DNA from 2 places in the Planococcus sp. SSTMD024 genome. Region 1 is predicted to be linked to the other one. Evidence: riboswitches for the same ligand, from Rfam matches in the RefSeq annotation. Region 1 holds a riboswitch; the other holds the start of a gene.
What was found. A riboswitch is a leader RNA that binds a small molecule or an ion and turns the genes downstream of it on or off. The one in region 1 is predicted to bind S-adenosylmethionine.
Positions count from the first base shown of each region.

Region 2: another riboswitch for S-adenosylmethionine. It lies ahead of AB9R92_RS08085 (5-methyltetrahydropteroyltriglutamate--homocysteine S-methyltransferase); the one in region 1 lies ahead of metK (methionine adenosyltransferase).

Region 1 covers NZ_JBGGNS010000006.1:12,539-20,258, reverse strand. The annotation lists gene AB9R92_RS01290 (pyruvate oxidase) at 1-345, opposite strand, end outside; gene AB9R92_RS01285 (LLM class flavin-dependent oxidoreductase) at 446-1,477, opposite strand; gene AB9R92_RS01280 (alpha/beta hydrolase) at 1,528-2,328, opposite strand; gene AB9R92_RS01275 (gamma carbonic anhydrase) at 2,429-2,938, shown strand; gene metK (methionine adenosyltransferase) at 2,973-4,169, opposite strand; SAM riboswitch class I at 4,372-4,482, opposite strand; gene pckA (phosphoenolpyruvate carboxykinase (ATP)) at 4,720-6,309, shown strand; gene AB9R92_RS01260 (alpha/beta hydrolase family protein) at 6,383-7,183, opposite strand; gene AB9R92_RS01255 (NUDIX domain-containing protein) at 7,188-7,646, opposite strand; gene AB9R92_RS01250 (Dps family protein) at 7,715-7,720, opposite strand, start outside.
Region 2 covers NZ_JBGGNS010000021.1:198,657-206,376, reverse strand. The annotation lists gene ade (adenine deaminase) at 1-208, opposite strand, end outside; gene AB9R92_RS08090 (SDR family NAD(P)-dependent oxidoreductase) at 545-1,288, shown strand; gene AB9R92_RS08085 (5-methyltetrahydropteroyltriglutamate--homocysteine S-methyltransferase) at 1,426-2,553, opposite strand; SAM riboswitch class I at 2,653-2,758, opposite strand; gene AB9R92_RS08080 (class I SAM-dependent methyltransferase) at 2,995-3,588, opposite strand; gene AB9R92_RS08075 (phytoene desaturase family protein) at 3,832-5,334, shown strand; gene AB9R92_RS08070 (cytochrome P450 family protein) at 5,452-6,651, opposite strand; gene AB9R92_RS08065 (DUF4097 family beta strand repeat-containing protein) at 6,747-7,586, opposite strand; gene AB9R92_RS08060 (DUF2238 domain-containing protein) at 7,706-7,720, shown strand, end outside.

The sequences.
Region 1 (7,720 bases):
CAATTCCTGGAACGTATCGGTCCCGACAGAACTGCTGGTCACTTGCCCGACGATCGCGAGCACCGGTGTTTTGTCTTTCTTTGCATCATACAACCCGTTCTGCAAATGGATCGCCCCTGGCCCTGCAATTGACAGGCACACGCCGATGCGCCCGGTTAGTTTCGAATAAGCCGAAGCAGCAAGCGCCCCTGTTTCCTCGTGGCGGATCTGGATAAAACGAATGTCCACTTTGCGCAGTTCCTCCATCAATTCATTGATAGAGTCCCCGGGCATTCCGTAAATATGGTCTACATTCCATTGCTTCAATAGCTCGACAACGTGGCTGCCTGCGGTGCGTTCAAACATATCCATTCCTTCTTTCTTTATTTCTGTCGTTCCAACTCTTTATCCCCCCAGCCCATCTCTAAACCTTTTTTTGCAAACACGCAAAAAAGCAGCTGGCTGTTTATTCAACCTGCTGCTTCTTTTCGGACGTTCTTTTAACCATTTCTTCAGCGATCAATCGGAACGTCGTTAACTTATCATTGAAATCGTGGGCGACGGAAACGATCATCACTTCATCGGCGCCATATTCCGCGCCGAGCACTTCCAATTGATCCACCACTTGCACAGGGTCGCCGACGACCATGCGCCGGCGGTTTTCTGCGACGAGCAGCTTTTCGAACTTCGAATACTCGTAAGCAACGGCCTGTTCCGGAGGCGGCGTCCCGTCAGACGGCATGCCCTGCGCACCCATCGCAAGCGACAGGTCAAGTGAAGACGCGACATCTTCAGCCTGCTCCTGAGTTTCCTGGCATACGGCAAAAATCGCAAAGCCGGTATACGGTCTATTGCCGTTATGGGGAATGAAATTTTTTCTGTAGTTGGCTGCAAACTCCTGCCCGCCTTCGCCGTTGATGAAATGGGCGAACATATACGGCAAGCCTTTTTGGGCGGCTAATTGGGAGGACCCCTCGCCAGAGCCGAGCATCCAGATCGGCGGCGCTTTCGGCGGCACCGGAGTTGCGTTCATTCCGTAATAATCATGCGACTCGGGGATGCTGTTTTCCAAATACATGCGCAGCTCATCCAATTGTTCAGGAAAGCGCCCCGCATCCCGCAAGCGGCCATTCGATAAAGCGAACGATGCTCTCGGCATGCCGCCTGGCGCGCGGCCGACACCGGCATCGATGCGCCCTGGGTATAGGTTCTCCAGTAAATTGAAGTTCTCTGCCACTTTAAACGCCGAATAATGCGGCAACATGACGCCGCCAGAACCCAGGCGAATCGATGAAGTTTTTGCGCCGATATGGCTGATCAAGATTTCCGGTGAAGAGCCCGCCAAAGTTTTCGCATCGTGATGCTCCGACACCCAAAAGCGCGTATAGCCCCAAGCTTCTGCGTGAGTCGCCAGCTGGACCGTATCGGCAAGCGCTTCGCGGGCTGTCTGGCCTTGTGAGATCGGGGATTGGTCTAATATGCTGAAACGAAGTGACATGTTGATCTTTCCTTTCTATTCTTTAGTACAGGTGCTAGTGTAATGATGTTTTATTGGCTGCGGCGCATTTTTTCGGATTCCGCTGCCGCTTCAGCAAAGCGCAGCGCTGCCTGGAAGATCTCTTCCCGTTCCGGTTCCTGCAGCAAGTCGTGGTAGCAAAACGGCCATTCCTTGAATTGGAATTCAGCCATGGCTTGCTTAGACAGCCAAGTGCGCGCAGCAGCGGTTTGCGTAATCAAATCGCGCTGGCCTACGTGGAGCATGACCGGCAGATCGGGAAGCCGTGTTTGTGCTGCCTGCTCCAAATAGCCTTGCAATTCCTTCCACCAAGCCGGTGAACTGAACGCTTGGATCGTTTGATCGGTCTCCGCTGAATCGTCCTGGAACTTGCGTCTCGTCAAATGGCGCAATTCGATGCCATGGTCGATCTTTCCTTTTCCGGTAAGCTTGCTGATGCCCGACAAGGCAAGTGTTGGCTTGCTCGGCACTTTTTGCAATTCAAACCATGGCGATGTGAGAATAAGCGCTGCTATGGGATGGCGGCTTTCAGCAAGGGCATGGATGGCAACCGCTGCTCCGAGGCCGTGTCCGGCGAGCACGATCGGCAAATCATTTCCCGCTGCCAAACGCAGCAGTTCAGCAGCCGTTTTATCATACTCGAAAAATTGTTCACGGTGCACCGAATCATCTGCAGCTTGCGTCCCATGCCCCGGCAGGTCGCCCATGTAGACATGAAACCCGCTCCTGCGCCATTTTTCGATTTGCCATGCGTAACGCTTATGCTCTTCGTATGCACTATGGATCAACACGATAACGCCTTTTGCATCGCCTTCCGCTTGCCATTTCCACATAATCCGCGCCTCCCCTATGCAGCTTGATCGATTGACCTTTTCCGTTGTTTTGATACGATTAGAACTAATTACATCTTATCAAGGATAAAGGAGCTTTGCCATGATCTATCCATATAAAGACAAATCACCAAATATTGACAAATCGGCATTCATTGCTGATTACGCGACCATCACCGGCGACGTGACGATCGGCGAAAACTCCTCTGTCTGGTTTAACACAGTCATCCGCGGCGACGTGGCACCGACCATTATCGGAAAAAACACCAATATCCAAGATCTGTCGATGCTCCACCAAAGCCCGGACAACCCGCTGATTCTAGAAGACAATGTCACGATCGGCCATCAAGTGACCCTTCACAGCTGCAAAATCAAAAAAGGCGCTCTGGTCGGCATGGGCTCGATCATTCTGGACGGCGCTGAAATTGGCGAAGGGGCATTCATCGGCGCCGGAAGTCTCGTCCCGCAAGGAAAGAAAATCCCGCCAGGCACACTGGCGTTCGGACGCCCGGCAAAAGTGGTACGTGAACTGAACGAAGCGGACAAAAAGGACATGGAACGCATTGTCCGGGAGTATGCGGAAAAAGCCGCCTATTATAAATCACTCCAATAGAAAAAGCAGGCGGGAAAAATCCGCCTGCTTTTTATTATGCGTTTGCTTGTTGTTTCAAAGCATCCGCTTTGTCTGTGCGTTCCCACGGAAGGTCGACATCCGTGCGTCCGAAATGGCCATAAGCCGCTGTCTGTTTGTAGATCGGGCGGCGCAGGTCGAGCATCTTGATGATGCCGGCCGGGCGCAAATCAAAGTTTGCGCGCACGAGTTCGATCAATTTGTCTTCGCTGACTTTCCCTGTGCCGAACGTATCGACCGCAATCGATACCGGATGTGCCACGCCGATTGCATAGGCTAGCTGCACTTCACATTTATCGGCAAGGCCAGACGCGACGATATTCTTCGCCACATAACGGGCTGCATACGCGCCGGAACGGTCGACTTTTGTCGCATCTTTACCGGAGAATGCGCCACCGCCATGTCGTGCATAACCACCGTACGTATCAACGATGATTTTGCGGCCTGTAAGCCCTGCATCACCTTGAGGCCCGCCGATGACAAAGCGTCCTGTCGGGTTGATGAAGTATTTCGTTTCGGCGTCAAGCAGTTCGGCCGGCACGACTTCGTTGATGACGTATTCTTTCAAGTTGCGTTGGATTTGCTCCAACGATACTTCAGGATGGTGCTGCGTCGAAATGACGATCGTATCGACACGCACTGGTTTATTGTTCTCATCATATTCAATCGTTACTTGCGTTTTGCCATCAGGGCGCAAATACGGCAAGATTTCTTCTTTGCGCACTTCTGCCAAGCGGCGTGCGAGTTTGTGCGCCAGGCTGATCGGCAATGGCATCAATTCCTCTGTTTCGTTTGACGCATACCCGAACATCAAGCCTTGGTCGCCTGCTCCGATCTCATCCAACTCTTTGTCGGTCATCTGGCCTTCACGCGCTTCAAGTGCCACGTTGACGCCGGCAGCGATATCCGCCGACTGCTCATCAATCGCTGTCAACACTGCGCTCGTCTCGGAATCGAATCCGTATTTCGCACGTGTATAGCCGATCTCTTTGACGGTCTGGCGGACGACTTTCGGAATGTCTACATATGTGGATGTCGTGATTTCACCTGCGACAAGGACGAGCCCTGTCGTTACAGTCGTCTCGCATGCGACACGCGCATTCGGGTCTTCTGTTAGGATCGCATCCAGGATTGCGTCTGAAATTTGGTCGCAAATTTTATCCGGATGCCCTTCTGTTACTGATTCTGATGTGAATAATCGACGGTTTGTCAAAAAAAGTTCCTCCTTATATCCTGCGAGATTGCTCTCGAAATTGATACGGTACTCATTTTCCCATGTCAAGTCCGTTTCCACCTATGGAATTGAACTTCCAGCTTTTTCAGCCTGCACACGAGGATTAAGGGCATTCCATAAAAAAATCCCTTCACTCATCTTAATACATGAGGAAAGGAATAATCATCATAAGCACCTTTCACTCTTATCGTCCAAGGCATTCGCCTTGCTTCAGGTTGGGCACCATCGCTGCAATTGCAGCAGGTTGCCGGGTTTCATCGGGCCTGCACCCTCCACCAGCTCGGAATAAGAGTATCCGTTCAATTTCCCATCATACGGAATGCGGCCCCAGCTGTCAACGTTTTTACCGGAAACGGTTGCCAGACGTTTAAGCATGCAGCTTTTTCTACTATTAAAAATTCACAAATCATGAACATTGATAGATTTCTAGTTATTAGTATAGACTAATCGCGTTAATGTGTTATACTAATGTTCGAATATACATCTTCCCCATTCATTTGGGAATAAACGAAAAGGAAGGTACATATATATGACTTCAGTGAATCTAGCAAATGATTTGAAAGAGCTTTTGAACGGCTCCAATGTCAATATCCAACTATCCGTCCCCCAATTGGTAGAGGCAGCAACATCCCGCGGGGAGGCAGTATTGACGCGTGAAGGCGCAGTCAAAGCGGAAACAGGCAAATACACTGGCCGTTCGCCTAAAGACAAGTATATGGTAGAAGAGGCGATTTCGAAAGACAAAATTGACTGGGGCAGCGTCAATCGCCCGATTTCCTCTGAAATCTTCGAAAACCTATATGCTAAAGTCCTCAATCATTTGAAAGAAAAAGACGCTTTGTACGTCTTCAAAGGCTTTGCCGGCGCGGATCCCGAGTCCCGCCTTGCGATTCAGACGATTAACGAATATGCGTGGCATAACCTGTTCGCCCATCAATTGTTCATCCGCCCGACTGCGGAAGAACTGAAGGCGCATGAAGCTGAATTCACTGTCGTTTACGCCCCGACTTTCCACGCAGACCCTGCAGTGGACGGAACGGATTCCGAAACCTTCATCATCGTTTCGATGGAAAAGAAAATCATTTTGATCGGCGGTACGGAATACGCAGGCGAAATGAAGAAATCCATCTTCTCGATCATGAACTACATCCTTCCTGAAAAAGGCATCCTGCCGATGCACTGCTCGGCGAATGTCGGAAAAAATGACGATGTCGCCTTGTTCTTCGGACTTTCCGGTACAGGGAAAACGACTTTGTCGGCTGACCAAGACCGCAAATTAATCGGCGACGATGAGCACGGCTGGTCCGATAACGGCGTCTTTAACATCGAAGGCGGCTGCTACGCAAAAACGATCAACTTGTCGCGTGAAAACGAGCCGCAAATCTTTGACGCTATCCGTTTCGGCTCGGTCCTTGAAAACGTAGTCGTTGACGAAGATACGCGCATCCCGGATTACGACAACGGATCGCTGACAGAAAACACGCGTGCAGCATACCCGATCGATGCCATCGATAACATCGTCGTCCCTTCTGTCGCAGGTCACCCGAAGACGATCGTCTTCTTGACGGCGGACGCGTTCGGCGTATTGCCTCCAATCAGCAAATTGACCAAAGAACAAGCAATGTACCACTTCCTAAGCGGCTATACATCGAAACTTGCCGGCACAGAACGCGGCATCACATCACCAGAAGCGACATTCTCGACGTGCTTCGGCTCACCATTCCTCCCGCTTCACGCGACCGTCTATGCGGAAATGCTCGGCGACAAAATCGATGAGCACGGTGCAGATGTTTACCTCGTGAACACAGGATGGACTGGCGGCATCTACGGAGTTGGAAGCCGGATGAAATTGTCCTACACACGCACGATGGTTCGCGCAGCGATCCGCGGCGACTTGAACGGCGTGGAAATGGAACATGAATCCGTCTTCGGCTTGAATATGCCGAAAGAAATCCCAGGCGTTCCGACTGAAGTATTGAACCCGCGCAATGCATGGGCTGATAAAGAAGCTTATGACCAAAAAGCACAGGAATTGGCGAAGAAGTTCAAAGACAACTTTGAAAAATTCGGCACTGTGGATGCTGGCATCAGCCAAAAAGGCGGCCCTACCCATAACTGATCCAATCATAAAAGGACGAAGAGAAATGGTCATTTCTCTTCGTCCTTTTTTAGTTTCGCCCTTAATCGTCGCATTAAGCCTGTGCGTTATCAGGAATAGTCTCTGCTGTACCCTCTTTGCGCTTCTCCTGCTCTTTCATCCACAGCGTCAGCGCTTTCGCGGTCTTGCGGTTTGCCAATGGCGGGAAAAAATGTGTGTACTCCGGGAAATACCAGGTTTCGCATGGCTGATCGTTGAGCTGCAAAGCTTCTTCCAACAAGAAGGCTTGCTGGGGTGAAACATTGTCGTCTTTCAAGCCGTGGATAATCAAGTAAGCGGCGTCGCTTTCCCCGATGCGCATCAGTGGATTGCGCTCCTCAAATGCCGGAAGCGCGGTATTCGGCGTGCCGCCGTAAAGCCGTTTCATCATGCGGCGCATATCGAGCCGTTCTTTGTACGTCAGTACCGTATCCGTAACACCTGCCCAAGTCACAACAGAACATATATCGCTTCTCAGCACAGCCGTCCAAAGCGCCATGATGCCGCCTCTTGAAAAAGCCAGCAAATGCACAGGGCCTGTACTGAACTTTTTCAGCACATCCACGGCATTGACGGCATCATAGCGATCTTCTCCGGCAAACTCATCTTTCCCTTCGCCGCCCCGGTTGCCGCGGTAATATGGCGCAAAAACAGTAAAGCCCATCCCCGCAAATTGCGCGATCCGTGCCGGCCGCACCATCCCGATGGACTGGATGCCCCCGCGCAAGTATAAGATGGCGCTTTTGGCGTCGCTTGTTTTCGGCTGTGCCAATAAACCTTTAATGCGCAAGCCCTCAGACCAATACGTCACTTCCCGCAAGCGCACCTTAGGATTCGGCGACGGATACCATCTCATCGATTCAATATCCCCATTTTTCAATAGTCTTCACCTTCTTTATAATTGCTTCCATGCCCGCGTCACGCATGAGAAAGCTGTAATTTTCATCGATTATAAGATTCGGAACCAGCACCGGCCCGTCCGTCTCCATCCACTTCACTTGCTTCATGTCCTCAATAACGGCTGTAAATACCGTTTTGCTGAAAGGTTTACCGGTATAAACTGTATATTCGGCAAGCCATTCCAAGTCATTGACGATAGCTCCCGTTTCTTCGTATACTTCCCGCTTCGCCGCCTGATCCAGCGATTCGCATGGCTCGGCTTTTCCCCCGGGAAATTCAAGGCCACGCACGGAATGCCTCGTCAACAGCCAATTCCCGTTACATTTTCCTATTACCAGCACATGCCGGCTTTCAAATTGCGACTGCCCTTTTTCAAAAAACAAACGGCAAGTGCAGCCATTCAAGTCTTTATATTCCATAAAATAATCCTCCCGGCTTCAGAAAAGGCGCACAACCGGCTAACGGTCGTACGCCCATTTCCTCTATTCTACTT
Region 2 (7,720 bases), on a different contig from region 1:
CGGGAGCGATGAACTTGCCTGTGGCATCGATTTCCTCAATGCCTTCGTAGTTGCCGATTCCGACAATGACGCCGTCGCTGATCGCGACATCTCCGGTCGTCAAGGTTTTCGTGAAGACATTAACGATCGAGGCATGGCGGATGACCAGGTCTGCTTTTTTCTGCTTGTTGGCAACATCGATTCTATTTTTCAGTTGGGCTTTTTTCATGGCTACTCACGCTCCTTTGTCTGCTCGCTTGGGGATTGAATGCTAGTTAAGTTTTGCCTTATTTTACAGCAGAGCGAACGGAAGCTCTAGCGCTAGAGAGAAAAATATCCGCCGGTGTCCCTGTGTGCCACACAATTCAGGTCACAGAAAACGCATGGGCAGTGGAAAAGGGTGTGAAACCGTCCCTGTGTCCGGCACAATTCCGGGCTTCATTTTCATTGAGCATCAGCTTGAATTAAATTAAATATTGAAAATTCAGAATTGTTTCCTTATAATGATTGTGAATGAAATCTACTCAGGGTTTACAGGAAGATATCAATGAGGAGGAGATCGTGAATGGGACGGTTGGATGGAAAAGTTGCCATTATAACTGGGGGAGCTAGGGGGATGGGGGCATCCCATGCCAAAAGATTTTTAGAAGAAGGCGCCAAGGTCATGATTACCGATATTTTGGAAAAAGAAGGCGAAGCGATGGCAAATGAACTTGGCGGGAACATCCAATTTATGAAACATGATGTCACGAAAGGTTCGGAGTGGGAAAAGGTAGTGGCAGAAACGGAATCCGCTTTTGGCCCTGTCAGCATTCTGGTGAATAACGCGGGTATCGTCTACGTGAAGCCAATGGATGAACTAACAGAAGAGGATTACCGGAAAGTCATTGATATCAATCAAGTATCGGTATTTTTAGGTATGAAACATGTTCATAAGTCCATGTCCAAAGCAAAAAATGGCTCTATCATCAATATTTCATCCGTTAGTGGTCTGAGAGGAAGCAAAGGAACTATGGCGTACGATGCTTCGAAGTTTGCGGTTAGGGGCATGACGAAAACGGCAGCAGTCGAATTGGGTGCGGAGGGAATCCGCGTCAACTCCATTCATCCAGGGATCATTGAAACGCCGATGATCATACAGGAAGATACCAAAGAGACAGTGAGGGAACTTGCCAAAGCCATCCCTTTAAAGCGCACCGCCCAGCCAGAGGAAGTGAGCAATTTGGTGGTGTATTTGGCTTCGGATGAAGCCAGCTATTCCACCGGTTCCGAATTTGTGATCGATGGCGGCATGACGGCCAAGTTATGAGTGGTGTCCCTGTGTGCCACACAATTCGAACAGCTGAAACCGCATAGTGCGTGACGTAGGATATAAAACTGTCCCTGTGCACCACACAATTCCAAGCAAAAAGGCAAGCGCGATTTTTCGCGCTTGCCTGTTTTAATTTACTCTCCAAAAATCTCTTCAGAAACTTCCACGATGTACCGCAGTTTGTCCCATTGCTGCTCTTCGGTGAGGAGATTGCCGTGATGCGTCGAAGCGAATCCGCATTGCGGGCTGATGCACAACTGCTCGAGCGGCACGTATTTTGCGGCTTCTGCGACGCGTGCTTTGATCGCTTGTTTGTCTTCGAGCTCGCCGTTTTTTGAAGTGAAGACGCCGAGCACGACTTTCGGTCCGCCGTCTGGAATGTGCTCGAGTGGCTGGAAGCTGCCGGAGCGGTCGTCGTCGTATTCCAGGAAGAAGCCGTCGACTTTTTCTTTGGCGAACAAAGTCGGCGCGATCAATGCGTAGCTGCCTTCGAAGGCCCAGTCGGATTGATAATTGCCGCGACACAGGTGAGTCGTCACGGCAAGGTCTTCCGGTTTGCCTTCCAACACGCCGTTTGCGACGCGAAGCGCCAAGTCGATCAAATAGTCGCGGTTGTATTTGCCGTCGTTGAACGGGATGTCGGGCGATGACAGCCCTGCGATATAGACATCGTCGATCTGGATATAGCGCGCACCGGCGTCATAAAACGCCTTGAAAGCGTCGCGGTAAGCTTGGATGACATCTTTCGCGTAGTCTTCCAAATCCGGGTAGATGGCTTCGTCGCGGATGCCTTGGTTGAAAAATTGGTTTGGGCTTGGGATCGTCAGTTTCGGAACCGCGCGGCCGCCGACGATTTCCTTGAATTCGATGAAATCGCTGAGGAACGGGTGGTTTTCGTTGAACGAGATCTTGCCGGTATTGCGGACGTCGTAAGCTTCGGTTTCGACGTTTTTAAACTGATAGCCTTTTTCCGGCGTGTAGCCTTCAAAGCCGTTGATATGCGCCATGAAATCGGTATGCCAGAACGTGCGGCGGAATTCGCCGTCTGTCACCGCTTTGAGGCCGACTTCGATTTGCTTGTCGACGATGCGCTTGATTTCCGTCGTCTCGATTTCCCGCAGCTGTTCCGCGGTGATGGCGCCTTCTTTGAACTGCTTGCGCGCCTCGTGAATGCTGTCGGGACGCAGCAAGCTGCCAACATGGTCCGCCTTGAATGGGGCAGTTGTCAGTTTTAGGTTTGTTTGAATAGTTGAATGGGTCATGAGGAATTCCTTCTTTCTGTTTTAAGTGTAGGTGGTAGAAATAAAAAAAACGGGGCTTTCTTCGATAAGAAGAAAGCCCCGTTGATGGAAAATGCATTCTTCTTATCTTCTAGGCTTGCGCCTATTGGAATTAGCACCTTGTCCTGAATCAGGGCGGTTGCTGAGACTTCACAGGGCCAAATCCCTCCGTCTCTCTTGATAAGAAATCGATTATTAAGTTAGTTGCTGGTTGATGTTGTTCACATTAAACCAATCTTCGGACAATTGCAAGGGAATTGGGAATTATTTTTTGTCCCTGTGCACCACACAATTCGAGTAGTGCCCCATGCAGGATAAGTGAATAAGAAATACCTTCAAATCAGGATCAGTAATATTCCTTCTGTATTTTCATGCCTTCAGGTAAATAGTCATAATTGTGCCGTACACAGGGACAGCTACAATTCACAACGGTTTCCGGCTCTCAATGGTCAAAAACAGCCCGCCGTAATAGGATTCCACCTTCACGATTTCGAGCGGTGAGCGATTGACCAAATCGAGCGTATCGCGGTCCAAATGGCACCCGTCGCATAGCTTTTTCCAGACGGGTGTCAAAAATTCCTGGGATTTGCCTATAAGCGGCTGGTCCATTTTGACATGTTCGAACATGAGAATCCGGGCACCGGGTTTGCTAACCCGATAGACTTCTTCGAGCGCTTTGGCTGGGTCTGGAATCGTGCAAAAGACTAAAGTTGCGACGACGGTATCGAAGCTGTTATCGGCGAAGGGCAGTTTTTCAGCGACTGCTTCGTACGTATAGATCGGCGTCTTCGATTTTTGGATGCGCTTTTCTGCCTGTTTGCTCATTTCCGGATTCGGTTCGATGGCGTCTACCCGTTTGGCATGTTGGTAATAGCGGAAGTTTGCGCCTGTCCCGAAGCCGATTTCAAGCACGCGTCCAGTTGCTTGCTGGACGAGGTTTTTGCGGATTTTCTCAAAACGTGTTTTTTCCAGCGGCTTCATGGCAGTGTCGTATATTCGTGGCAGAAATCCAGCCATAGCGGTCAACTCCTGTCTTTTGGCTTGCCTGTCTTTATACCATTCCACTTTTCCCGTTCGATGTCCTGTTTACTCTTAAATTAAACAGGGCGCCTGTGATTATACAAAAACTATACAATATGCGTTTTTAAGCTTATTATGAAGGGAATAACAAGGATACCGGCTGCGTGTGGAAGAAATCGCCATACAGGCAATTTTGATGAAAAAAGATACATATTTCAATGAAAAAGGGGCGGAACATATATGGGGAAGGCGAAGAAATCCGTAATCGTGATCGGGGGCGGCCTTGGGGGCTTGTCGGCGGCGATTTCGTTGCAGCAAAAAGGTTACGAGGTGTCGTTATATGAAAAGAACGAGCATATCGGCGGAAAAGTGAACCGCTTGGAACGTGACGGCTTCGGTTTTGACCTGGGCCCGTCGATTTTGACGATGCCGCATATTTTCGACCGCCTGTTCCAAGCGAGCGGCAAGAACATGACGGATTATGTGCCGATGCAGCGCTTGGAACGCGAGTGGCGCTCGTTTTTCCCGGATGGCACGGTGATCGACTTGTATCATGACCTTCATTTGATGGAGCGGGCGAATCCGGCGTTGTCGAAAAAGGACATGAAGGAATATTACGCGCTATTGAAGTATGCGAAGCGGATTTACGAGACGACCGAGCGCAGCTATTTGAAAGAAGGATTCGAGTCGCCAAAAGAAGCGGTCGCTCAAAACGGCATCCTTGCGACTTTGACTGGATTTGATTTGACCTCGACGATGTACAGCGCGATTTCAAAGCGCATCACGAATCCGCATTTGCGCGATATGCTCTCGTATTATGTGAAATACGTCGGGTCTTCGCCTTACAGCGCGCCCGCCGTGCTCAATATGATGATTTATATGCAGCACGCGCAAGGCTGTTGGTATGTGCCGGGCGGCATGCACAATTTGGCAGGCGGCATGGAAAAATTGGCGCGCGAAATTGGCGTCCAGCTCCATACCGGCATGGGCGTGATCCGTGCCTTGACGAGCGCGGAAGGCCAGATCACCGGCGTCGAACTCGAAGACGGCAGTTTCCAAACCGCTGATTATTACGTATCAAATATGGAAGTCATCCCGTTCTATCAAAAAATGGTCAAGGCGGAGCACGACTTTGTCGACAAACTGGAGAAGAAATACGAACCGGCCAGTTCCGGGCTCGTCTTGCATCTCGGCGTCAAGAAGACGTACCCGCAGCTGAATCACCACAATTTCTTCTTCTCGGACAATTTAAAAGAGCAGATGGACAAAGTGTTCGAGCGCCACGAACTGCCGGACGATCCGACGATCTACCTCGTCAACGTCAACAAGACCGATCCGGCGCAAGCGCCGGAAGGGCACGAGAACATCAAGATCCTGCCGCATATCCCGTATATTCAGGACAATCCGTTTACGCCGGAACAGTACAAGGAATTCGAAGAGCGCGTCATCGACAAGCTCGAACGCATGGGGCTGGACGGTTTGCGTGAAAACATTGTGGTGCGCGACGTCTGGACGCCGCATGATATCGAACGCATCTATGGTTCGGACCGCGGCGCGATTTACGGCACGGTTTCTGACAAGAATAAGAACGGCGGCTTCAAGCACAAGAAGCAAAGCGAACTGTACGACAATTTGTATTTTGTCGGTGGCACCGTCAACCCGGGCGGCGGGATGCCGATGGTGACCTTGAGCGGCCAGCAAGTGAGCGACAAGATCGTCAAACGCGATAACGAAAGTAACTAGAAGCCTTCAGCTCCGAAGCGGGTATTGGATTTCCCATCTTCCTGGCTCAGGCCGACTACAATTCAAAAGGCGTTGCCAATGACCTTAACAAGTCATCGGCAACGCCTTTTGTCATGTTTATTTTCCGAGTGTCACCGGAAGTTCACGCACGCCTCGGACAATCATGCCGGGCCGCCATTCGAGTTCGTCTTCCGGGACAGCGAGCGCCATGGCTGGGAAGCGTTTCAATAACCCATCAATCGCGATTTGGCCTTCAAGCCGTGCGAGCGGCGCGCCGAGGCAGAAATGAATGCCTTTTCCAAACGCCAGATGCGCACTTTTCTCGCGGTGGATGTCGAATAGTTCCGGGTGATCGAACTGCTCGGGGTCATGGTTCGCGGCGTTCAAGGCCACGATGACCAAATCACCCCGGTGGATCGTTTTTCCGCCGAATTCCATGTCTTCCGCAGCCCATCTCGACGTGCTGAACTCGACCGGGCCGTTCAAGCGCAGCGATTCTTCGATGGCTTGCCCGATAAGTTCAGGCTGTACGCATAATTCGTGCTGCTGTTCGGGGTGTTTCAACAGCGTGAGTACGGTGTTGCCGATCAAGTTCACGGTCGTTTCATGCCCTGCGATGATCAGCAACGAAACGAGGCCGTACAGCTCCTTTTCCGTCAGCCGGTCGCCCGCTTCTTCCGCTTCGATCAATCGGCTGATCAAGTCATCTCCGGGCTCTTGGCGGACTTTTTGGAACCATTCGCCGAGATAGCGGATAAATTCATTCATATGTTCATAAACGCTGACACCTGCTTCGCCGCTCGTGCCTTCGATGAGCGAATTCGACCACATGCGGAATTTATCGCGGTCTTCTGACGGGACGCCCAGGATTTCGCAAATGACGATGATGGGGAGTGGAAAGGCGAATTCATCGATCAACTTAACGGATAGTTTGCCTTTGAATCCATCGAGCAAGTCGTCGGTAATTTGCTGGATGCGCGGCTTCATGCCTTCGATCATTTTCGGCGTAAACGCTTTTTGTGCGAGCCCACGCAGCCGTTTATGGTCCGGCGGGTCGGAAAATAGCATGTTCTGGGTGAAGACGCTCATTTCATCCATGCTGCCGCCGAACAGTTTCGAGAAATCCTTGATGAAGCGCGGCTCTTTCAATACAGCTTCCGCATCCGCGTAGCGCGTCACGAGCCAACCGAGCTGGCCGTCCGGGAAACGAACTTGGTGCACCGGGTCTTGTTCGCGCAGCCGGTCGTAGGCAGGGTAGGGGTTTCTGGTGAATTCCGGGCTGAATAATTTCGTTTCGTCTTTGTCATGCAAATTCATTGAAATGCCTCCTTTTTATTCCATACCCCGAGACGGCCTGGACTTACTCATTTCTTTCACGCAATTTTCGGATCTTTTTGATGGACGGCAATCTTTCATTCGACAGTGATGCTGCCGTTATTCGAAACGAGACGAATCAGCGCATCACCGCTGCCGAACACGGTTTCTTCGTTTTCACGGCCGTATACATCAATGCTGCCATTATCGACGCGCGCTTCGATGCGGGCGTTTGCAGGTTCGGTTTCTGTCCGGATTTCGATGCGCCCATTATCCGTCTCGAAATCGACAGGGAAATCAAGCATGTCCGTTTCCAATTCGATGCGGCCGTTGTTTGCCTGTGCTTCCAGTTCGCCTGACACTTCACTGAACGAGATGCGGCCATTTGATGAGCGGACGCTGATGTCAGCTTCCATGTCTTTCAATTCAATCCGGCCGTTATCCGTTTCGACATCGACCGTCTCGCTGTCGACTGCAGCCAACACGATGCGCCCGTTGTCTGCTTCCAGCGTGAACTCGGCGGCCCTGATATCATTCGCCTCGATGCTGCCGTTATTGCTTTCAGCCGACAGGGAATCGAGCCCGCTTGCCGGTACGTAGACTTGCAATGTATAGGAGCGGTTAAAGTCGAAATTGAAGAACGGCGAGCGGTCGTCGACTTCGATCGCGAGGCGCCCGCCTGCAGCTTCGGTATTTAAGGTGAAGTCGTCGTCATTGCCCAATAATACGATGCGGGACATGGTGTCATCGCTTGGCATAATTTCCACGCGGGAATTTTCAACCGTGATTTCCATATGCTCGATTTCCTCGTTGAAGCTTTGTTCATTGAGCACTTCCTGCTGGTTCGGGCCGGCTTGCCCAAGGATATAGACGACAATGACAATTCCAAGCAAGGTCAAACTGGCGAGGATGAGGACGAGCCTCCAAAAAGTTTTCATCTGTTTTTTCTCCCTTCATGAAAAGAATAGGATTCAAGCTTTCCCCTGACAGGCGTTTTTCCATCCGGCGTTGAATATATAGAACAAGAGCCGGATCTGGAATAGAAAGGGTGGTCACGATGGAGTCCATGCAG